DNA from 4 places in the Mesorhizobium sp. WSM1497 genome. Region 3 is predicted to be linked to each of the others. Evidence: predicted binding sites of a transcription regulator. Region 3 holds the regulator's gene; each other region holds the start of a gene.

Region 1 (4,571 bases), 320 kb from region 3:
CATGGCGGTCGGCCAGACCTTCGTCATCATCACCGGCGGCATCGATCTGTCGGTCGGCGCCGTGGTCGGCTTCGCCACCGTGGTCGTGGCCATGATGATCAATGCCGGCTTCCCCATCTGGCTCGCCATTCTGGTGACGCTGCTGGTCGGTGTCGCCATCGGCATGTTCCACGGCTTCGGTATCGTCAAGATGGGCCTGCCGCCCTTCATCATCACGCTGGCGACGTTGACCTCGCTGCGCGGCATCGGCCTTTTGATGACCAACGGCAATTCGATCAACATCAACAGCGACACCTTCACCGCCTTCTCGCGCAATTCCTTCATCGGCATCCCCAACCTGTTCTGGATGGTGATCCTGGTCGGCATTCCGGCCTATATCTTCCTGCACCACAGCCGCTGGGGCAGATACCTGTTTTCGGTCGGCTCCAACGCCGAGGCCTCGCGCCTGTCCGGCGTCAATGTCCAGCGCACCATCTACATGGCCTACACGCTGTCGGGCCTGTGCGCCGCCTTCGTCGGGGTGCTGCTGGCCGCCCGCATCGGCATCGGCAACCCGACGCAGGCCGAGGGCTGGGAACTGCAGGCGATCGCGTCGTCGGTCATCGGCGGCACCTCGCTGTTCGGCGCCGTCGGCTCGGTGCATGGGCCGCTGCTCGGCGCCTTCATCCTGGCCACCATCAACAACGGCGCCAACCTGCTCAACGTCAACTCGTTCTGGCAGCGCATCATCACCGGCGCGCTGATCATCATCATCGTCTACTTCGACGGCCTGCGCCGCCGCGGCAAGTAGCGACCCCGCAATCAACCGCCGGTCCGCCACACCAACGGGCCAGCGATTTCATGACTGGATTAGCGCATGAAAGCCGTCCTCTGCCGTTCGCCCGGCGATCTTGTCCTTGAAGACCGGCCCGCACCCGAGGCACCGCCTCCCGGCTGGGCGCTGGTGGCGGTCAGCCATGTCGGCATCTGCGGCACCGACTACCACATTTTCGAGGGCAAGCACCCGTTCCTCGCCTATCCCCGCATCATGGGTCATGAGGTCTCGGGTACCGTGATGGAGACCGGCGAAGGCGTCGAACTGGCCATTGGTGAGCCCGTCGTCGTCAACCCCTATCTTTCCTGCGGCAAGTGCATCGCCTGCCGGCACGGCAAGCCCAATTGCTGTGTCAGGATCGAGGTGCTTGGCGTGCATCGCGACGGCGCCATGTGCGAACGCATCCTGGTGCCGGCGCAAAATCTCTATCCGGCCAACGGCCTGTCGCTGGCCGACGCCGCCGCCGTCGAGTTCCTGGCCATCGGCGCGCATGCCGTGTGGCGCGCCCGCGCCGACCCCGGCGCCCGCACGCTGGTCATCGGCGCCGGCCCGATCGGGCTCGGCACCGCCATCTTCGCCCGCATCGCCGGGCTCGACGTGACGCTGCTCGACATGAGCAGTGAAAGGCTCGCCTTCGCTGCAAACGAGCTTGGTTTCCAGACGCTAGACGGCTCGCGCGGCGCGGTGCCCGATCTGGTCAGGGAAGCGACATCAGGCGAAGGCTTCGATGTCGTCTTCGACGCCACCGGCAACACCCAGTCGGTGCAGTCGGCCTTCGCCCATGTCGCGCATGGCGGAACGCTGGTGCTGGTCTCCGTGGTCAAGGACGATATCAGCTTTTCCGACCCGGAATTCCACAAGCGAGAGATGACGCTGATCGGCAGCCGCAACGCGCTGCGCGCCGACTTCGATCATGTCGCCGCCTCGATCCGCAACGGGGCCGTACCACTGGCCAAGCTCGTCACACACCGCACCACACTCGCCGCCACGCCGCGCGATCTGGCTCGTTGGGCGCATGAGAAATCCGGCCTGATCAAGGCTGTGATCGAGGTGGGGTTATAACATGGCAGGCGGCGAACCCGGCCCGAATTGACGACGCCCGAGCCAGGTCGACCCCCACTCCGTCTCGGCGAAGCCGAGACGGAGTGGGGGAAGGCGGTCCTCAATCGCCAAGACGCAAGTGAGCGCGACCGAGCTGGTCTGATATCAGCGTGAGTCAGATAAATCACGGTCTCGTATAAGCCCGTCACTCCCTACAGCGCCGACAGCTTCAGCTCCACCCGTTCGGCCGGGAAGCGCGACTCGGAAAACTGGATCGGTTGGCCGTCCGGCGTGACGTTGACGGCGACCGTGACCAGTACGATGGCGCCCGGCTGCAGGTCGAGGTCGGCCAGGTCCGCCGCATCGGCATGGCGCGCCGACAGCACGGTCGATTGCCTGAGATAGTCGTCGATGCCGAAGCGCGCCAGCGAGGCGGTGATCGACCCTGTTTGCGCCATCGCGGCATCGATGCCGGCAAAGCGCCGGGCTTCGAACCAGCCAGCAGCGCGCGACACCGGCCGTCCATCGGCTTCGCCGCGCGTTTCCAGGCGGATCACATCGGCTCCCTTGGCAAGACCCAGTCCCTCGGCGACGCGCTGGCTGGCCGGCTCGACCGACGAGGCGAGCAAGGCGATGTGCCGTTCCGTCGTCTGCGCTTGCAGCCCTGTCGAAAACCGTGTGCGCGCCCCGATCGGATAGGACAGCCGCTTGCGCGACAGCACGAAGGTGCCGCGCCCCTGCTCGGCCCGCAGCACGCCTTCCCTTACGAGGGCTGATATGGCGCTGCGCACCGTGTGGCGGTTGACGCCATAGCGCTCTGCCAGCGCCACCTCCGGCGGCAGCGCTGCATTCTCCGTGAAATCGCCGATGGCGATCGCATGCAGCATCTTGTCGGCAATCTGCCGCCACAGCGAAACGCCACTGCGCCGCTCGATGCTGTCCGCTGCTAGCCGCCCGACCATCATTGCCCCAACCTTCCAGCGCCCGGTCTTCTATCGCTGTCATCCACCCGTCATGGACACCCGTTAGATAATAGGTATAATTTGTATAGTTGTCTATATCAATAGACAAATTGCCAAGGAGGAATGCTTCTGATGCGAGGACAGGAAGCCCGCGACCAGGCCGAGCGCAAGGCCGCCATGGCAACCCTTGCGCAATCCAGCGGCGATGACATCGTCCGGCTCTGGAATGAGGCCGGACTGCCTTCGGACGCCGAGCTGCTGCGCGGCCCCGAAACCGGACTGGTCACCCTGCGCGGCCGCATCGGCGGCGGTGGCGCGCCCTTCAATGTCGGCGAGGCGACCGTCACCCGCGCCACGGTCAGGCTACCCACCGGACAGGTCGGCCATTGCTATGCGCTTGGCCGCGACAAGCAGAAGGCGAAGCTGGCGGCTATCGCCGACGCCCTATGGCAGGACCCTGCCCGCCGCAATGAGGTCGAGACCGGACTGATAGCGCCTCTGCGGTCGGCTCTGACCATGGCGCACGAAAAACGCCGCGCCGAGACGGCGGCAACGAAGGTCGATTTCTTCACCATGGTTCGCGGAGAAGACTGATGGACATTGCAGCGCAATCGATCGAAGGCGGTTTCGCCGATCCGGTGTTCAATGCCCAGACGGTGTTCCGCGCCGTCATGGACGCAATGGCGCGGCCGGGCAGCGTGCAGCCGCTGCCGGCCTTCGCCCGCCCGCCGGTGCCGCTCTCGGCTACCGCCGGTGCCATCGCACTGGCGCTGTGCGACAACGACACGCCGCTCTGGCTCGACCCGGCTCTGCAGGCTTCCACCGCAATCAAATCCTGGCTTGGTTTCCATACCGGCGAGCCATTGGCCAACACACCGGCCGATGCGCATTTCGCCTTGATCGCAGCACCTGCCGAGATGATGGCGCTCGATGGCTTTTCGCAGGGCACGCAGGATTATCCCGACCGCTCGACCACGCTGATCCTGCAGGTCAGCGATCTGGTCTCCGGCACGCCGCTATTGCTCGAAGGTCCCGGCATCGAAACCAGCGCCACGATCGCGCCGGCGCAGATGCCACGCCATTTCGTCGAGCAGTGGAAGCAGAATATCAAGCGCTTTCCGCGCGGCGTCGACATCATCCTCGCCACATCAGGCGGCATTGCCTGCCTGCCGCGCACGACGCGCATCAAGACGATGGAGGCGTAAGATGTATGTCGCGGTAAAAGGCGGCGAAGCGGCAATCGCCAACGCCCACAGCCTGCTGGCCGACCGCCGGCGTGGCGACCGTTCGGTGCCCGCCCTGCGCCTCGACCAGATCGTCGAGCAGCTGGCGCTCGGCGTCGACCGGGTGATGAGCGAAGGCTCGCTCTATGATCGTGAACTGGCCGCGCTCGCCATCGTCCAGGCGCGCGGCGACATGATCGAGGCGATCTTCCTGGTGCGCGCCTATCGCACCACGCTGCCGCGCTTCGGCTACTCCAGGCCGATCGACACCGCCAACATGCTGGTCGAGCGGCGCGTCTCGGCGACCTACAAGGATCTGCCCGGCGGGCAGTTGCTCGGACCTACCTTCGACTACACCCACCGGCTGCTCGATCCCGAGCTTGCCGCCGGCGCCGATGTCGCCGAGCCCTTGCTGCGCGAGACGGAAGCGCAAGCCATGCCACGCGTCTCGGCGATCCTCGCCCGCGAAGGCTTGATCGAACCGGATGGCGACATGCCGCAGGACCATGTCCCCGGCGACATCACCCGCGA
Region 2 (4,571 bases), 620 kb from region 3:
TGATCCTGGCCGATGGCAGCCTGATCTATCCTGACATCGTCATTGCCGCGACAGGCTACCGCACCGGGCTGGAGCCGGTGGTCGGCAAGCTCGGCGTGCTCGACGCCAAGGGCGTTCCGCTCTTCAACGGCGGGCAAGCCGATCCGAAATTGCCCGGTCTGTGGTTCACCGGCATGCGGCCGAGCATTCGCGGCTGCTTCGCCAATGCCGGCATCCTGGCCAAGGCGATCGCCAAACGGATTGCAGGGTCGGCCTCGCACCAACCCGGCGCATCACGCTGATTTGGGTTCCAGCCGCCGGAAACCGACGGCCTCCATCAGCATGTCCTCTTCCACCATGCCGGCATTGTGCAGGGCGAGCAGGTTAAGCGCGATTTCCCGCGCGTCGGCGGAATCGGGATGTGCCTCGCGCCGCCGGCAGGCCTCGTCGAACACGCGCTGCAGCTTGGCGATATCGGCTGGCTTGAGCAAGCCACGGTCATAGACGGACTTCGACATGGCGATCTCCTGATGAAGATCTAGGGCGCCATGCTTAAATTGCCAATCTTTCCCGAGGCTTGACCAACTTCACCCTATGCCGCGACATCAAAGGGCGACAGCGGTGCAAATCTGCTCCGCTGCTGCGCCCCATGCTGGAGGGCAATCAGACCGCGATCTTGCCGCCGCCCTGTCTGGTGATGGCGACCACCGACGGCCGCACCGGCATGTCGGGCTTGAAGTCGGGCCAGCGCGTCGACAGATCCTCATAGTAGGACGGGCGGCCGAACGCTTCCCAGTCCTCGCCGCCATCGCCCGGATGCTGGACGGCGACGAAGGCGGTCTGGTCGTCGGGCGCAAACAGCGGACCGCACATTTCGGCGCCGATCGGCACGCGGAAGAACAGTTTCGAGGTCGCCCGCGCCGCCCCCTCCGTGTCCACCGCCCACAGACCATCCGTGCGGCCGGTGGCTTTCGGGCCCTGGCCGTCGGTCGCGACCCAGAGACGCCCGGCCGAATCGACCGCGCAATTGTCGGGCATGCCGAACCAGCCATTGGCCGTCGTTGCCGTCGAGAAGGTGGCGCCGACATCGGCAACCGCCGGATCACCGCATTTCAGCAGCACTTCCCACTTGCCCTTGGCGGCGGTGAAATCACCGCCGTCCTCGGCGATCTCGATGATGTGGCCAAAGGCGTTTTCGGCGCGGGGGTTGGCGGCGTCTACCTGATCGGCCTTGCGCTTCGAATTGTTGGTCAGCATGACATAGACCTTGCCGTTGACGGCATTGGGCTGGATGTCTTCGGGGCGGTCCATCTTGGTGGCACCGAGCAGGTCGGCGGCGCGGCGCGTCTCGATCAGCACGTCGGCCTGGCCAGTGAAACCGTTTTCAGCCGTCAGCGGTCCCTGGCCGAAGACGATCGGCAGCCATTCGACCGTGCCATCTTCGGCGAACCTGGCGACATGCAGCGTGCCATCATCGAGCAGGTCCCTGTTGGCGGCATGATCGTTCGGATCGAACGCGGCCTTGGTCACGAACTTGTAGACATAGTCGAAGCGCTCGTCGTCACCGAGATAGAAGACGACGCGGCCGTCCCTGGCGACAATCGATTCGGCGCCCTCATGCTTGAAGCGGCCCATGGCGGTGCGCTTCCTCGGCGTCGAGGTCGGGTCGTTGACATCGACCTCGACGATCCAGCCGAAGCGGTTGGCCTCATTGGGCTCCTTGGCGAGGTCGAAACGCTCGTAATGCGCCGCCCATTCATAGGCGCCTTCGGGAATGCCGAGACGCTTGTAGTTCGCGGCTTCCTTGTGGCCTTCCGGCAACTCGCCGGAGAAATAGCCATGGATGTTCTCCTCGGCCATCACATAGGTGCCCCAGGGCGTGACGCCGCCGGCGCAATTGTTGAACGTGCCGAACACCTTGGTGCCGGACGGATCGGCATTGGTCTTGACGCGGTCATGGCCGGCAACCGGACCGGACAGCGCCATTTCGGTGTTGGAGGTGATGCGGCGATTGAGCTTGCCGTCGCGCACCACCTGCCATTTGCCTGATGTCTTGCGGATCTCGACGATGGTGCCGCCGTGAGCTGCCATCTCGACATCGACCTGCTCCTTCGAGAGGGGTGCGACTTCGGCCGACTTCTTGCCGTCCTTCTCGACGATCTTCACGATGCCCGGGAACATCAGATGCGGATTGGTGTATTCGTGGTTGACCACCAGCAGGCCATGTTCGGCCGAGCCGTCGACCGGGATGTAGCCGACATAATCGTTGTTGTAGCCGAACTGTTTCGCCTGGGCCTCGGCCGACTGTTTCGTCGGGTCGAAGTCGGGCGAATCGGCAAACAGCGGATCGCCCCAGCGCAGCAAGACATCGGCGTCGTAACCCGGCGCGACATGGTGCTTGTCGTCGATGCCGGCCTCGAGTTCGTCGAACGTGAAGGCCGAGCCTTCAGCGGCCCGGGCCTCGTCGGCGCTGATCAGCGCCAGCGGGCTGACGGTGGCGGCGATGGCCGAGACAGCCAGCGAACCCTTGAGGAAGCCGCGGCGCGAGAACCGCGCGGCGATGATCTCGCCCATGGTGCGGTTGTCGGAAGCGTTGATGGCCGGGCCGTCGTTTTCCTCGAGCAGGCTGGTGCGGAATCGAGTGTCGGGGGAGCGAAGGTCAGTCATGGCTTGCCTCTGGCTGTTGGATTGGCTGGAGCGTGGGTACCTGTTTGACCCCCTTATAATCGCCGGATCACATTTTCGTGACATCGGGAGACCTTTCAGACGCGACAGGCATTGCGCGCAGCGCTGGCTAAGCATTCCCGCAGACCGTGAACTGCTCCAGAATCGCCGGTTCGAGATGAAAGGAGACCTTAGGCGGCATCTTGGCCGCGCATCCTGCGACGGCGGACGACATCAGTCGTTTGCAAAAAACAGATCAACGGGCAACTGCACCCTCGACAAGTCACCTCCGCCGCCCCCGGCGGAGGTGACTTGATGTTCGGCGTCTGCCGTCGTCAGGCATCGGGAAAGCCAGTCTCCCGTTTAGCGATGGCGGTCACGGCGCCGTTCATGCGAAGCTAATGTAGCATATACTTGGGACTTTAGTCCAACCTTGCGCTTGCAATGGTCCTGGTTGACAACCGCAACGGTCGGAGGTCGCTTCCGGGCGCCGCGTCTTTCGGCAATGTTGGTTGCACTGCAACGTTGGGGTGGGGCGCGCCGGGCTCAGTCGTCGGAGATCAGAATGCACAGATCGGTCACGACCCGTTGTTGCCGGCTGGCGCTCAAATCGGCAGCGGCGCTGGTGTTGACGATTGCGCCCTATCAAATTGTCCTGGACGGCTCCGTTTCCGGCATCCACACCGCCAGCGCATACGCCGGCAAGGGTGGCGGCGGCAACGGTGGCGGTGGGGGCGGAGGCAACAGTGGGGGCGGCAACGGCGGCAATTCCGGCGGAAGCAATAGCGGGAACAGCGGCAACGGCAATGGGAATAACGGCAACAGCGGCAACAGTGGCAACAACGGCAAATCAGGATCCAGTCAGGGTAAGAGCGGGAGCCATGTCAATGCAAAGACCGGTGACAAGGTCGACGTGACCGGCAACAAGATCACAGTCAGGCATCCCGACGGCATAACGGAAAAGCTCGAGAACGGTCGTTTCAGCATGAAAGACGCTCTCGGTCGCACGATCATCGACCGCCAGGCCACGCCGGCCGATGCCAATCGTCTCAAGGCCTTGTGAAGCTGGCCAACAGGCAACGGTCAGCTTTGCACGTCACCTCCGCCGCCCCCCGGCGGAGGTGACCTCGTTTCCGGCCGGCGTCGTCCCGGTTTTCGGCACCGCAATGGCTGCGGTCCCGAGGCGCGACGCGCTTTTGCGCAATCCGGGACGGGAAACCGCTGCGCATTTCTTCGGACCTGCCCAGAGCAATTCTAGAAAAAGTGTGAAGCGGTTTTCCCGGGAAATGCGCGTAGCGCTTTTCCCTTGGGAATTGCGTCAAAACAAAGAGTTAGAGCAGCTCGCCGTTTCCGTGAAACGGTGAAATGCTTTAGGAGGGCCTGTCGCGGTCGCGCCACTCACGCATCATCAAGGCCGCTTCGGTGCGATTTCGCACATTGAGCTTCGACAGCACTCCGGTCATGTGATGTTTGACGGTCTTCTCCTGCAACTCAAGCCGCAAGGCGACTTCCTTGTTGCTCAGCCCCTCCGCCACCAGCCGCAGGATTTCCGTTTGCCGATCGGTGAGCTGCCGCAGCCGTTCCGCCAAGCCGTCGGTCGGCTGCTGGGACTGGAGATCCGAAAGCAGCCGGGCCGATAGTGTCGGCGAGAGATAGCTTTCGCCGGCTGCGACATTGCGCAGGATGTCGGCGAGGCCGCGTGACCCGACGCCTTTGAGGACATAGCCATTCACCCCTGCGTTCAGCGCCTTGGTTACATCGGCATTGGCCTCCGAAACGGTCAGCATGACGATCTTCTGGGCGGGATGGTTGGCGAGGATGCTTGCGACCGCGCTCAGCCCGCCGCCCGGCATCGAGATGTCGAGCAGCAAGATGTCGGGCCGCATCGTCGCGGCGAGGCGTTCGGCATCCTGCGCCGTGGCGCCCTC
Region 3 (4,571 bases):
GGCGATCTGGAACGAGGTCAAGGACCGTTTGCAGGAACCTGGCACGGGTCTTTCCGGTGGCCAGCAGCAGCGCCTGTGCATTGCACGCGCCATCGCCGTGTCGCCCGAGGTGATCCTGATGGACGAACCGTGTTCGGCGCTCGACCCGATCGCCACCGCTCGCGTCGAGGAACTGATCGACGAACTGCGTCAGAACTATACGATCGTCATCGTCACGCATTCGATGCAGCAGGCAGCGCGCGTGTCGCAGCGCACCGCGATGTTCCATCTTGGCTATCTGGTCGAGGAGGGCGCCACCGACAAGATGTTCACCACCCCCGACGACAAACGCACCCAGGACTACATCACCGGCCGGTTCGGCTGATCTCAGGCATATGAGGGACGAAGATCATGGGTGAACATACCGTCGCATCTTTCGATGAGGATCTGGAGCAGATCAGCCAGCTGATCCGCGACATGGGCGATCTCGCCCGCTCGATGGTCGGTGGCTCGACCAGGGCTTTGCTCAATTCGGACAATGCGCTGGCGCAGCGGGTGGTTTCCGATGACGCCATCATGGATGCACGCCAGCGCGAGCTGGACGATCGTGCCATCACGCTGATCGCCAAGCGCCAGCCGATGGCCAACGATCTGCGTGCGGTGGTCGGTTCGATCCGCATGGCCGGCGACCTCGAGCGCATCGGGGACCTTGCCAAGAACATCGCCAAGCGCGTCGGCACTGTCGGGCTGAGCGTCACGCCGCACGACCTTTCGCATTCGATCGACGCAATGGCGCAGCTGGTGCTGATCCAGGTGCAGGGGGTCGTCGACGAGTATGCCGCCGCTGACGCGGCAGCGCTTGCCACGCTCAGAAACAATGATGAACGCATCGACGTCAAATACACATCGGTGTTCCGCGAACTGCTGACCTACATGATGGAAGATCCGCGCAACATCACGGCGTGCACGCACCTGTTGTTTTGCGCCAAGAACCTCGAGCGGATCGGCGACCACGTGACCAACATCGCCGAAAATGCCTATTATGTTTTGACCGGCACGCAGTTACCAGCCAATCGTCCGAAGCAGGACGAGACGGCAATGTCCGCGCCAGCGGCATGACAGGGGTGACCAGCCGATGATCGCGCCACGCATCATGGTGGTGGAGGATGAGGAGCCGCTAGGCGTGCTGCTCCGCTACAATCTCGAATCCGAAGGTTATCAGGTCGAAGTGGTGACGCGCGGCGACGAGGCCGAAATCCGGCTGCAGGAGAACGTTCCAGACCTTCTGGTGCTCGACTGGATGGTGCCTGCGGTTTCCGGTATCGAACTCTGCCGCCGGCTAAGGATGCGTCCCGAGACCGAGCGGCTGCCGATCATCATGCTGACCGCGCGAGGCGAGGAAAGCGACCGCGTGCGCGGCCTCTCGACCGGTGCCGACGACTATCTGGTCAAGCCTTTCTCGACGCCGGAGTTCATGGCCAGGGTCAAGGCGCTGCTGCGCCGGGCCAAGCCGGAAGTGCTGTCCAGCGTGCTCAAGGTCGGCGATATCGTGCTCGATCGCGAATCGCACCGTGTCTATCGCAAGAAGAGCGAGATCCGGCTCGGGCCGACGGAATTCCGCCTGCTTGAATTCATGATGCGCCATCCAGGCCGCGTGTTCTCGCGCAGCCAACTGCTCGACAATGTCTGGGGCGAGACGATCTACATCGACGAACGCACGGTCGATGTGCATGTCGGCCGGCTGCGCAAGGCGGTCAACAACGGCCGTATGCCCGATGTCATCCGCACCATCCGTGGGGCGGGTTACGCCATTCGCGAGGACTGAACTCCCTCGTTTGAACTCACGCCACGTTCTTGCCGCCGAGACCGGATCTCGCCTGCACGCCCGGCGCAAAAATCTCCTGATCGACGAAGATCAGCGCCCGCATGGCGCAGCCTTCGCGGATCAGCGGCAGTTCGTTCGGCTCGGTGTCGAAGGAAATCGACTTGGAATGCTGGCCGCCGGCGGTCTGGGCAATCGCTTGCCGCAATGCCGGCTCGATCAGGTCGAAGGCGGCGGCGCTGACGCCGACCATGGCGACCGGCGCCGGATCGATCAGCGCAAACAGGCTGCCGAGGCCGTAGCCGAGCGCTTCGCCGGCCTTGCGATAGGCTTCCCGTTCGGGCCCGTCCCTTTCGCGGGCGGCAGCAGCCAGGGCGCGTATGTCGGCGTCGCTGACATCGGCGACGGGCTCTGCATCCTCGCCCATCTGCCGCGCGTTGCGCCAGATGGCATAATTGCCGGCATAGGCTTCGACGCAGCCGCGCCGTCCGCAGCGACACAGCGCGCCGTTCGGCCGATGGATCATGTGGCCGAATTCGCCGCCCGAGGAATGGGTGCCGGTGAACAATTCGCCCTTCAGCACCAGCCCCATGCCGATGCCGTGCGACAGGAGGATGGCGATGAAATCGTCGCGGTAACGATCGGGGTCGCGCCAGCGCAGCGCCACCGCCATCATGTTGCAGTCGTTCTCCATAATGGCGGGGATGCCGAACTCCTCTTCGAATATGTCGGCGAAGGCGATGTCGGTGTGCGGCGTGATCGGCGACCACAGCATGGCGCGGGCACGGGTGTCGGTGATGCCCTGGACGGCCAGCGCGATACGAGCGACGCTGCGCACGTCCAGGTCGGGATCCTCCAGGCGGCGCCGCACGATTGCCGTGCACTCACCGATCAGCGAGTCGCGCGACATCGTCAGCGTGTCGAGCCGACGCTGTTCCTCGGATATTACCTGGCCGGCATAGTCGATGACGGCGACCGAGAGGAAGTTCAGCGACAGCACCACGGTCATTACCGCGGCCGCTTCTGGATTGAGGCTGAGGCCGACCTGCGGACGGCCGCGTTTGAGCGAGCCGGCCTCGCTCGGCTTGCTTTCGGTCAGGATGCCTGCGACGATCAGGTCGGATGAGATCGCCGAGATCGTCGAATGGCTGAGGCTTGTGGTTGCGGCGATCTCGGTGCGCGACGGCTGTCCGGCGCGGCGCACCGCCGCGATCACCATCGCGCGGTTGCGGCGGCGCAAATCGTCGTGGCGGATTCCGACCGACATGCTCTTTCATATCCTCCCGGTCGCCGCGGTTCTTCCTGCCCTGGAACGCTGTCGGTGACGCGGTCAAATACTGGCAGAAGCCGCGCGCCGTGTCATTTATTTATTCCGAGGCCCGAAAAAAATTCGAAACGACATCAAAATCCATCAGAATCGATGTTGACAGCGTTCGGGCGTTGGCCCAGTATTTTTTCGAGGCTCGAAAAAATAGGGCCTCTGTGCCGGCCCTCGGGCCAGTTTGGTCGCGCCATACGCGGCGCAGGGAGGATAATATGAAAAGATTCACAGCCGCCATCCTGGCGGGTGCCGCCATGTCGCTGACGCTCGCGTCTGTCGCGCAGGCGAAGGACAAAGTCGTCGGCGTTTCGTGGTCCAACTTCCAGGAGGAACGCTGGAAGACCGACGAGGCCGCCATGAAGACGGCGATCGAGGCCGCCGGCGACAAGTACATCTCCGCCGATGCGCAGTCCAATCCCGGCAAGCAGCTTACCGACGTCGAAAGCCTGATCTCGCAGGGCGCCAATTCCCTGATCATCCTGGCGCAGGATGCTTCGGCCATCGGCCCGGCCGTGCAGAAGGCGCTGGACGAAGGCATTCCGGTCGTCGGCTATGACCGGTTGATCGAGAACAAGGATGTTTTCTATCTGACCTTCGACAACAAGGAAGTCGGCCGCATGCAGGCCCGCGAAGTGTTCAAGGTCAAGCCGGAAGGCAACTACGTCTTCATCAAGGGCTCCGGTGCCGATCCCAATGCCGACTTCCTGTTCTCGGGCTCAATGGAAGTGCTCAAGGAAGCCATTGACAGCGGCAAGATCAAGAATGTCGGCGAAGCCTACACGGATGGCTGGCTGCCCGCCAACGCCCAGAAGAACATGGAACAGTTCCTGACCGCCAACGACAACAAGGTCGACGCGGTGGTCGCGGCCAATGACGGCACTGCCGGTGGCGTCGTCGCGGCGCTGACGGCTCAAGGCTTGGCCGGCACCGTGCCGGTCTCGGGGCAGGACGGCGACCACGCCGCGCTGAACCGCATCGCCCTGGGCACGCAAACCGTCTCGGTGTGGAAGGACGCGCGCGAGCTCGGCAAGAATGCCGCCGAGATCGCCTCGCAACTGGCCGACGGCAAGAAGACGAGCGACATCGCCGGCGCCAAGGACTTCACGACGCCGGGCGGCAACACCGTCAAGTCGCTGTTCCTGACCCCGGTTGCCATCACCAAGGACAATCTCAACGTCGTCATCGACGCTGGCTGGATCAAGAAGGACGAAGTCTGCGCGGGTGTCGCTGCCGGCACCGTCGCGGCCTGTAACTGATCCGGACCACTTCGAAATATCTGAACGCCGCGGCCCAAAAGCCGCGGCGTTTTCTCAAAGAATTGTGTTTCCGCATCATGCGGATAGCTTCTAGGCTGGGCTCCGGCATGCGCGTCAGACGGCCAGCCGGTGGGAGGAAATCATGACCGACACGACGTCCAACCCGCAGGCCGATACGGCGCGCGCGTCGGAA
Region 4 (4,571 bases), 2.9 Mb from region 3:
AGTTCGATCCGATGTCGATGATGGACAGCGGTCGGCGGTCCTGCAGCCGGCCCTGAGAATCAGACAGCATCAGCCGGACGCTGCGGCGTTCTTCTTGCGGCGCTTGAACTGCGCGATGCGCTTGGGCGCATGCGACTTCAGCGCGTCACCCCGTCCCGACAGGCTCGGATTGGTCATGAAATATTCCTGCGCGTTGAACGGTTCCTCGCCCTCCTCCAGCACGACGCGCCGGGAGGTTCCATCAGCCAATACGTCGAAACTTTGCTGATTGTCCATAATGTTGCCCAGCATGATCTGGCCAAGGATCTGTTCATGCACAGTTGGATTGGTGATCGGCACCATGGTTTCGACGCGGCGGTCGAGATTGCGCGGCATCAGGTCGGCCGAGGAGATGTAGACGATCGCCTCGTCCGACGGCAGGCCGAAACCATTGCCGAAACAATAGATGCGGCTGTGCTCGAGAAAACGGCCGACGATCGATTTTACGCGGATGTTTTCCGACAGGCCAGGAACCTGCGGCCGCAGGCAGCAGATGCCGCGCACGACAAGGTCGATCTCGACGCCGGCGCGGCTGGCATCGTAGAGCGCGTCGATGATGATCGGATCGACGAGGGCGTTCATCTTCATCCAGATGCGCGCCGGTTTGCCTTGCACCGCGTAGGCAATCTCGTCGGCAATGTGCTTCAGGATGCGGCTTCTCAACGTGAACGGCGAGATCGCCAACCGCATTTCGTCCGTCGGCTCGGCATAGCCGGTGATGAAATTGAACAGCTGGGCGACATCGCGCGCAATCGTCGGATCTGTGGTGAAGAAGGACAGATCGGTGTAGATGCGCGCGGTGACCGGGTGGTAGTTGCCGGTGCCAAGATGCACGTAATTGCGCAGCTTGCCGTCCTCGCGCCGCACCACCAGCGACATTTTCGCATGCGTCTTCAGTTCGAGAAAGCCGAACACCACCTGCACGCCGGCCCGCTCCAGGTCGCGCGCCCAGCGGATGTTGGCTTCCTCGTCGAAACGCGCCTTGAGCTCGACCAGTGCGGTGACCGACTTGCCGGCCTCGGCCGCGTCGACCAGCGCGCGCACGATCGGACTGTCGTTGGAGGTGCGGTAAAGCGTCTGCTTGATCGCCACCACTTCCGGATCGGCCATTGCCTGGCGCAGGAACTGCACCACCACATCGAAGGATTCGTAGGGGTGATGGACGACGATGTCCTTCTCGCGGATGGCGGCGAAACAATCGCCGCCATGCTCGCGGATGCGCTCGGGAAAACGCGGATTGTAGGGCGTGAATTTCAGGTCGTCGCGGGGAACGGCGACGATCTCGGAAATCTGGCTGAGCGCCAATGGACCGGTCAAGACGCTGATGCGGCTCGACGACACGCCAAGCTCGCCGGCGACGAAATCGCGCAATTCGCCAGGCATCAGCCTGTCGAATTCGATGCGGATCACCGATCCGCGCCGACGCCGCTTCAGCGCCGTTTCGAACAGGCGCACGAGGTCCTCGGACTCCTCCTCGACCTCGATATCGCTGTCACGGATGATGCGGAACGTGCCGGAGCCCTTGACCTCGTAGCCGGGGAAGAGCTTGCCGATATAGAGGCCGACAGCCTCTTCCAGCGGGATGAAGCGGACATGATGCTTGCGGTCCGGCAGACGGATGAAGCGCTTCAGCGCCACCGGCAGGCGCAGCAGCGCGCTCATCTCCTCGCCATTCTTGCGATGGCGCAATTGCAGCGCCATCGAGAAGCCGAGATTGGGGATGAACGGGAACGGATGCGCCGGGTCGATCGACAGCGGGGTCAGCACCGGGAAAACCTGTTCCTGGAAATGGTCTTCCAGCCAGATTTTCTCGTCCTTGGTCAGCGCATCGCGGGTGATGCTCTCGATGCCTTCCTTGTTGAGCAGCACGGTGAGCGCCGAAAGGCTCTTCTGCTGGTCTTCCTGCAGCCGCTCGACCTCACGCAGCAGCTGTTCGAGCTGCTGTTCGGGGGTGCGGCCGTCCGGGCTCTTCAGCGTGATGCCCTCGCGCACCTGGCCGGCAAGACCGGCAACACGGACCATGAAGAACTCGTCGAGATTGGCGGCCGAGATCGACAGGAAGCGGACGCGCTCCAGCAGCGGGTGATTGAGGTTCAGCGATTCCTCGAGAACGCGCCGGTTGAACTGCAGCCAGGAAAACTCGCGGTTGACAAACCGGTCAGGGTTGCCGCCTTCCGGGCGAGCCACCTCGACATCCACGAATTCGTTCTGCACCGGCTTCAGTTCGTTCATGATTCCCGCTCTTCCACACCCGCTCAAGCCGGCTAGCCAGTCACTCTAGCGACCCATGGTCCCTCCCGAAAACCGAAATCGGTTTTCGGGTCATGGGTTAACCGGCTTAACTTATCCTCTGACAGGCTTTTGCGACAGTTTGATTTCATCGAACTTGCAAAGAGGCCTGATATGATCCAGATGCAGACGAGACTGCGTTAAGGAGACGACGATGGCAGGCGGTTCCATTCCCCATTTTCAGAACGATGCGGGCTATCCGGCAATCGACATCGGCGTGAAGGAATTCATGTGCACGGGCGCCAATCCGCCTTTCGACCACCCGCATGTGTTTCTGGACATGGGCGACGACAATGAAAAAGTCTGTCCCTATTGCTCGACGCTCTACCACTATTCGCCGAAGCTGAAGGCGACGGAAACGCTGCCGGCCGGATGCATCTACATCGAACAGGCCGCCTGAGACTTTCGCGACCAGCCCGATGAACGACACGCGTTCCCGGCAAATTGTCGTCGCCGGGGCCGGTGTCGCCGGATTGACCGCAGCCCTTGCATTCGCCTCGCGCGGCTACGCGGTTCGGGTGTTCGAACAGGCGCAGCGCCTGGAAGCTGCCGGCGCCGGCATCCAGCTCTCTCCAAACGCGACGCGCATCCTTCGCCAGCTTGGCGTGCTCGACCGGCTGCTGCCGGCAGCGGTGCGGCCGCAAGCCGTGGTGTTGAAGAAGGCCGCGACCTTGCGCGAACTGGCGCGCGTGCCGCTGGGGCAAGCCGCCGAAACCCGCTGGCAAGCACCCTATCTCGTCGCGCACAGGGCCGATCTGCAGAGCGCATTGACCGCGCGCGTTGCCGAGGTGCCGGATATCCATCTCACCACCGGCGCGCGCATCGGCGACGTTGCCTCCGGCCCGCATGGCATCACGGCGACGGCCGAGATCGACGGCAAGACCATCGAGGCGGAGGGCTTCCTGCTGGTCGGGGCCGATGGCGTCTGGTCGTCGGTGCGCGCACTTGTCGACTCGGCCAAGGGGTCGGCTTCGCCAAGAAACCGTTTCTCCGGCGAACTGGCCTGGCGCGCGACCGTCGCGGCTGACAGCGCCGCGGGGCAGAGCTTTGCCGCCATCGGCGCCAGGGACTGCGTCACCACCTTCCTGCATCCCGGCTTCCATATGGTGGCCTATCCCGTCAGCAAGGGTGCGGCCTTCAATCTCGCGGCCTTCACCAGAGGCGACCGCATTGCCGAAGGCTGGTCCGGCAACGCCGACGCCGGGATCCTGACCCGAGCTCTTGCCGGCACCGCGGCAGAACTTGCCCGTCTGGTCGAGCAGGCCGGCCCGTGGACCGCGTGGCCGATCCACACTGTCGATTCGCAACATGCCTGGGCAACACCGAACGGCATGGCGCTGATCGGCGACGCCGCGCATGCGATGACCCCATTCGCGGCGCAAGGTGCGGCCATGGCGATCGAGGATGCAGCGACGCTTGCCGACGCCGTCTACGCCTCCCCCGCGAACCCGCTGGCCGCGCTTGCGGTTTGGGAACAGTCACGGCGGCCGCGTGTCGCGCAGGTCGCCCGACGCGGCGCTGTCAACCGGCTGGCGTGGCATGCCGCAGGGCCGGTGGCGATTGCGCGCAACGTGTTCCTGAAAATGCGCTCGTCGGAAAAACTCGCGGCGGATTTGGAGTGGCTCTATGGCTGGCGGGCACCGGAGGCTGACGAAAGCTGAAACCTGCGAAAGGTTGGCGGGACAAAGGGGGTGTGAAGGAACGCGACGCTCGCCAATTCGCGGAATGCCCACCCTAATTATACAGCCGCATCGATAGCCCGAGCGATACAGGCAGCGGGTTCCACCAGCCGGTGCGCAGGCCTGCGGTGCGCAAGGCGGCCGCCGTCCAGGTGTTGCAGCCGATCAGTGCGTTGAAATGGCCGTTGGCTTCGTAGAAGCCGTCGAACCTGGAATAGGCCGCGTCCGGAACGAGGATCGGGCCTTCCGGTCCGCGCTGGAAACTCGCATCGATGAAATCGAGCAACGCCGCGAACCGGTCCTCTGTGATGTCGAACCCCGCGATGTCAGGACGCGGTTCGAGGATGTCACCGGCGACATCGACATGCATGACCGACGCGTCGAGGGTCAGTGCCTTCATCACCGGTACCGCCTTCAGCTCGGACCATGTCGGCGTCTCCAGGTAGAAGGCGCGACCGCCCCAGCCGAAGACGATGTAGCGGACCTCCGGCCTGTCGGCCGGTATGCCGGCGTCGACCAGGAAGTGGAAACGCCGGCGCACGGCATCGTCGACCGGGATGGCGA

The links. The regulator PhoB, encoded in region 3, activates phosphate uptake and scavenging genes when phosphate is short. The targets are predictions, from matches to a motif close to TGTCATNNANCTGTCAT.
Region 1: a site for PhoB is predicted at 2,855-2,871, ahead of phnF (phosphonate metabolism transcriptional regulator PhnF). Genes of this name have one in related genera too.
Region 2: a site for PhoB is predicted at 2,713-2,729, ahead of A9K65_RS04210 (PhoX family phosphatase). Genes of this name have one in related genera too.
Region 4: a site for PhoB is predicted at 2,403-2,419, ahead of A9K65_RS25595 (RNA degradosome polyphosphate kinase). Genes of this name have one in related genera too.

Annotation. Positions count from the first base shown of each region.
Region 1 covers NZ_CP021070.1:1,797,604-1,802,174, reverse strand. The annotation lists gene A9K65_RS08825 (ABC transporter permease) at 1-790, shown strand, start outside; gene A9K65_RS08820 (zinc-binding alcohol dehydrogenase family protein) at 857-1,876, shown strand; gene phnF (phosphonate metabolism transcriptional regulator PhnF) at 2,068-2,817, opposite strand; gene phnG (phosphonate C-P lyase system protein PhnG) at 2,950-3,411, shown strand; gene phnH (phosphonate C-P lyase system protein PhnH) at 3,411-4,022, shown strand; gene A9K65_RS08800 (carbon-phosphorus lyase complex subunit PhnI) at 4,024-4,571, shown strand, end outside.
Region 2 covers NZ_CP021070.1:862,962-867,532, reverse strand. The annotation lists gene A9K65_RS04220 (NAD(P)/FAD-dependent oxidoreductase) at 1-281, shown strand, start outside; gene A9K65_RS04215 (hypothetical protein) at 273-497, opposite strand; gene A9K65_RS04210 (PhoX family phosphatase) at 643-2,646, opposite strand; gene A9K65_RS04205 (hypothetical protein) at 3,209-3,706, shown strand; gene A9K65_RS04200 (response regulator transcription factor) at 4,014-4,571, opposite strand, start outside.
Region 3 covers NZ_CP021070.1:1,481,801-1,486,371, forward strand. The annotation lists gene pstB (phosphate ABC transporter ATP-binding protein PstB) at 1-364, shown strand, start outside; gene phoU (phosphate signaling complex protein PhoU) at 391-1,098, shown strand; gene phoB (phosphate regulon transcriptional regulator PhoB) at 1,115-1,804, shown strand; gene A9K65_RS07285 (ROK family protein) at 1,821-3,068, opposite strand; gene xylF (D-xylose ABC transporter substrate-binding protein) at 3,338-4,378, shown strand; gene A9K65_RS07295 (sugar ABC transporter permease) at 4,521-4,571, shown strand, end outside.
Region 4 covers NZ_CP021070.1:5,207,070-5,211,640, forward strand. The annotation lists gene ppx (exopolyphosphatase) at 1-70, opposite strand, end outside; gene A9K65_RS25595 (RNA degradosome polyphosphate kinase) at 70-2,271, opposite strand; gene A9K65_RS25600 (zinc-finger domain-containing protein) at 2,483-2,728, shown strand; gene A9K65_RS25605 (FAD-dependent monooxygenase) at 2,748-3,989, shown strand; gene A9K65_RS25610 (TIGR02117 family protein) at 4,063-4,571, opposite strand, start outside.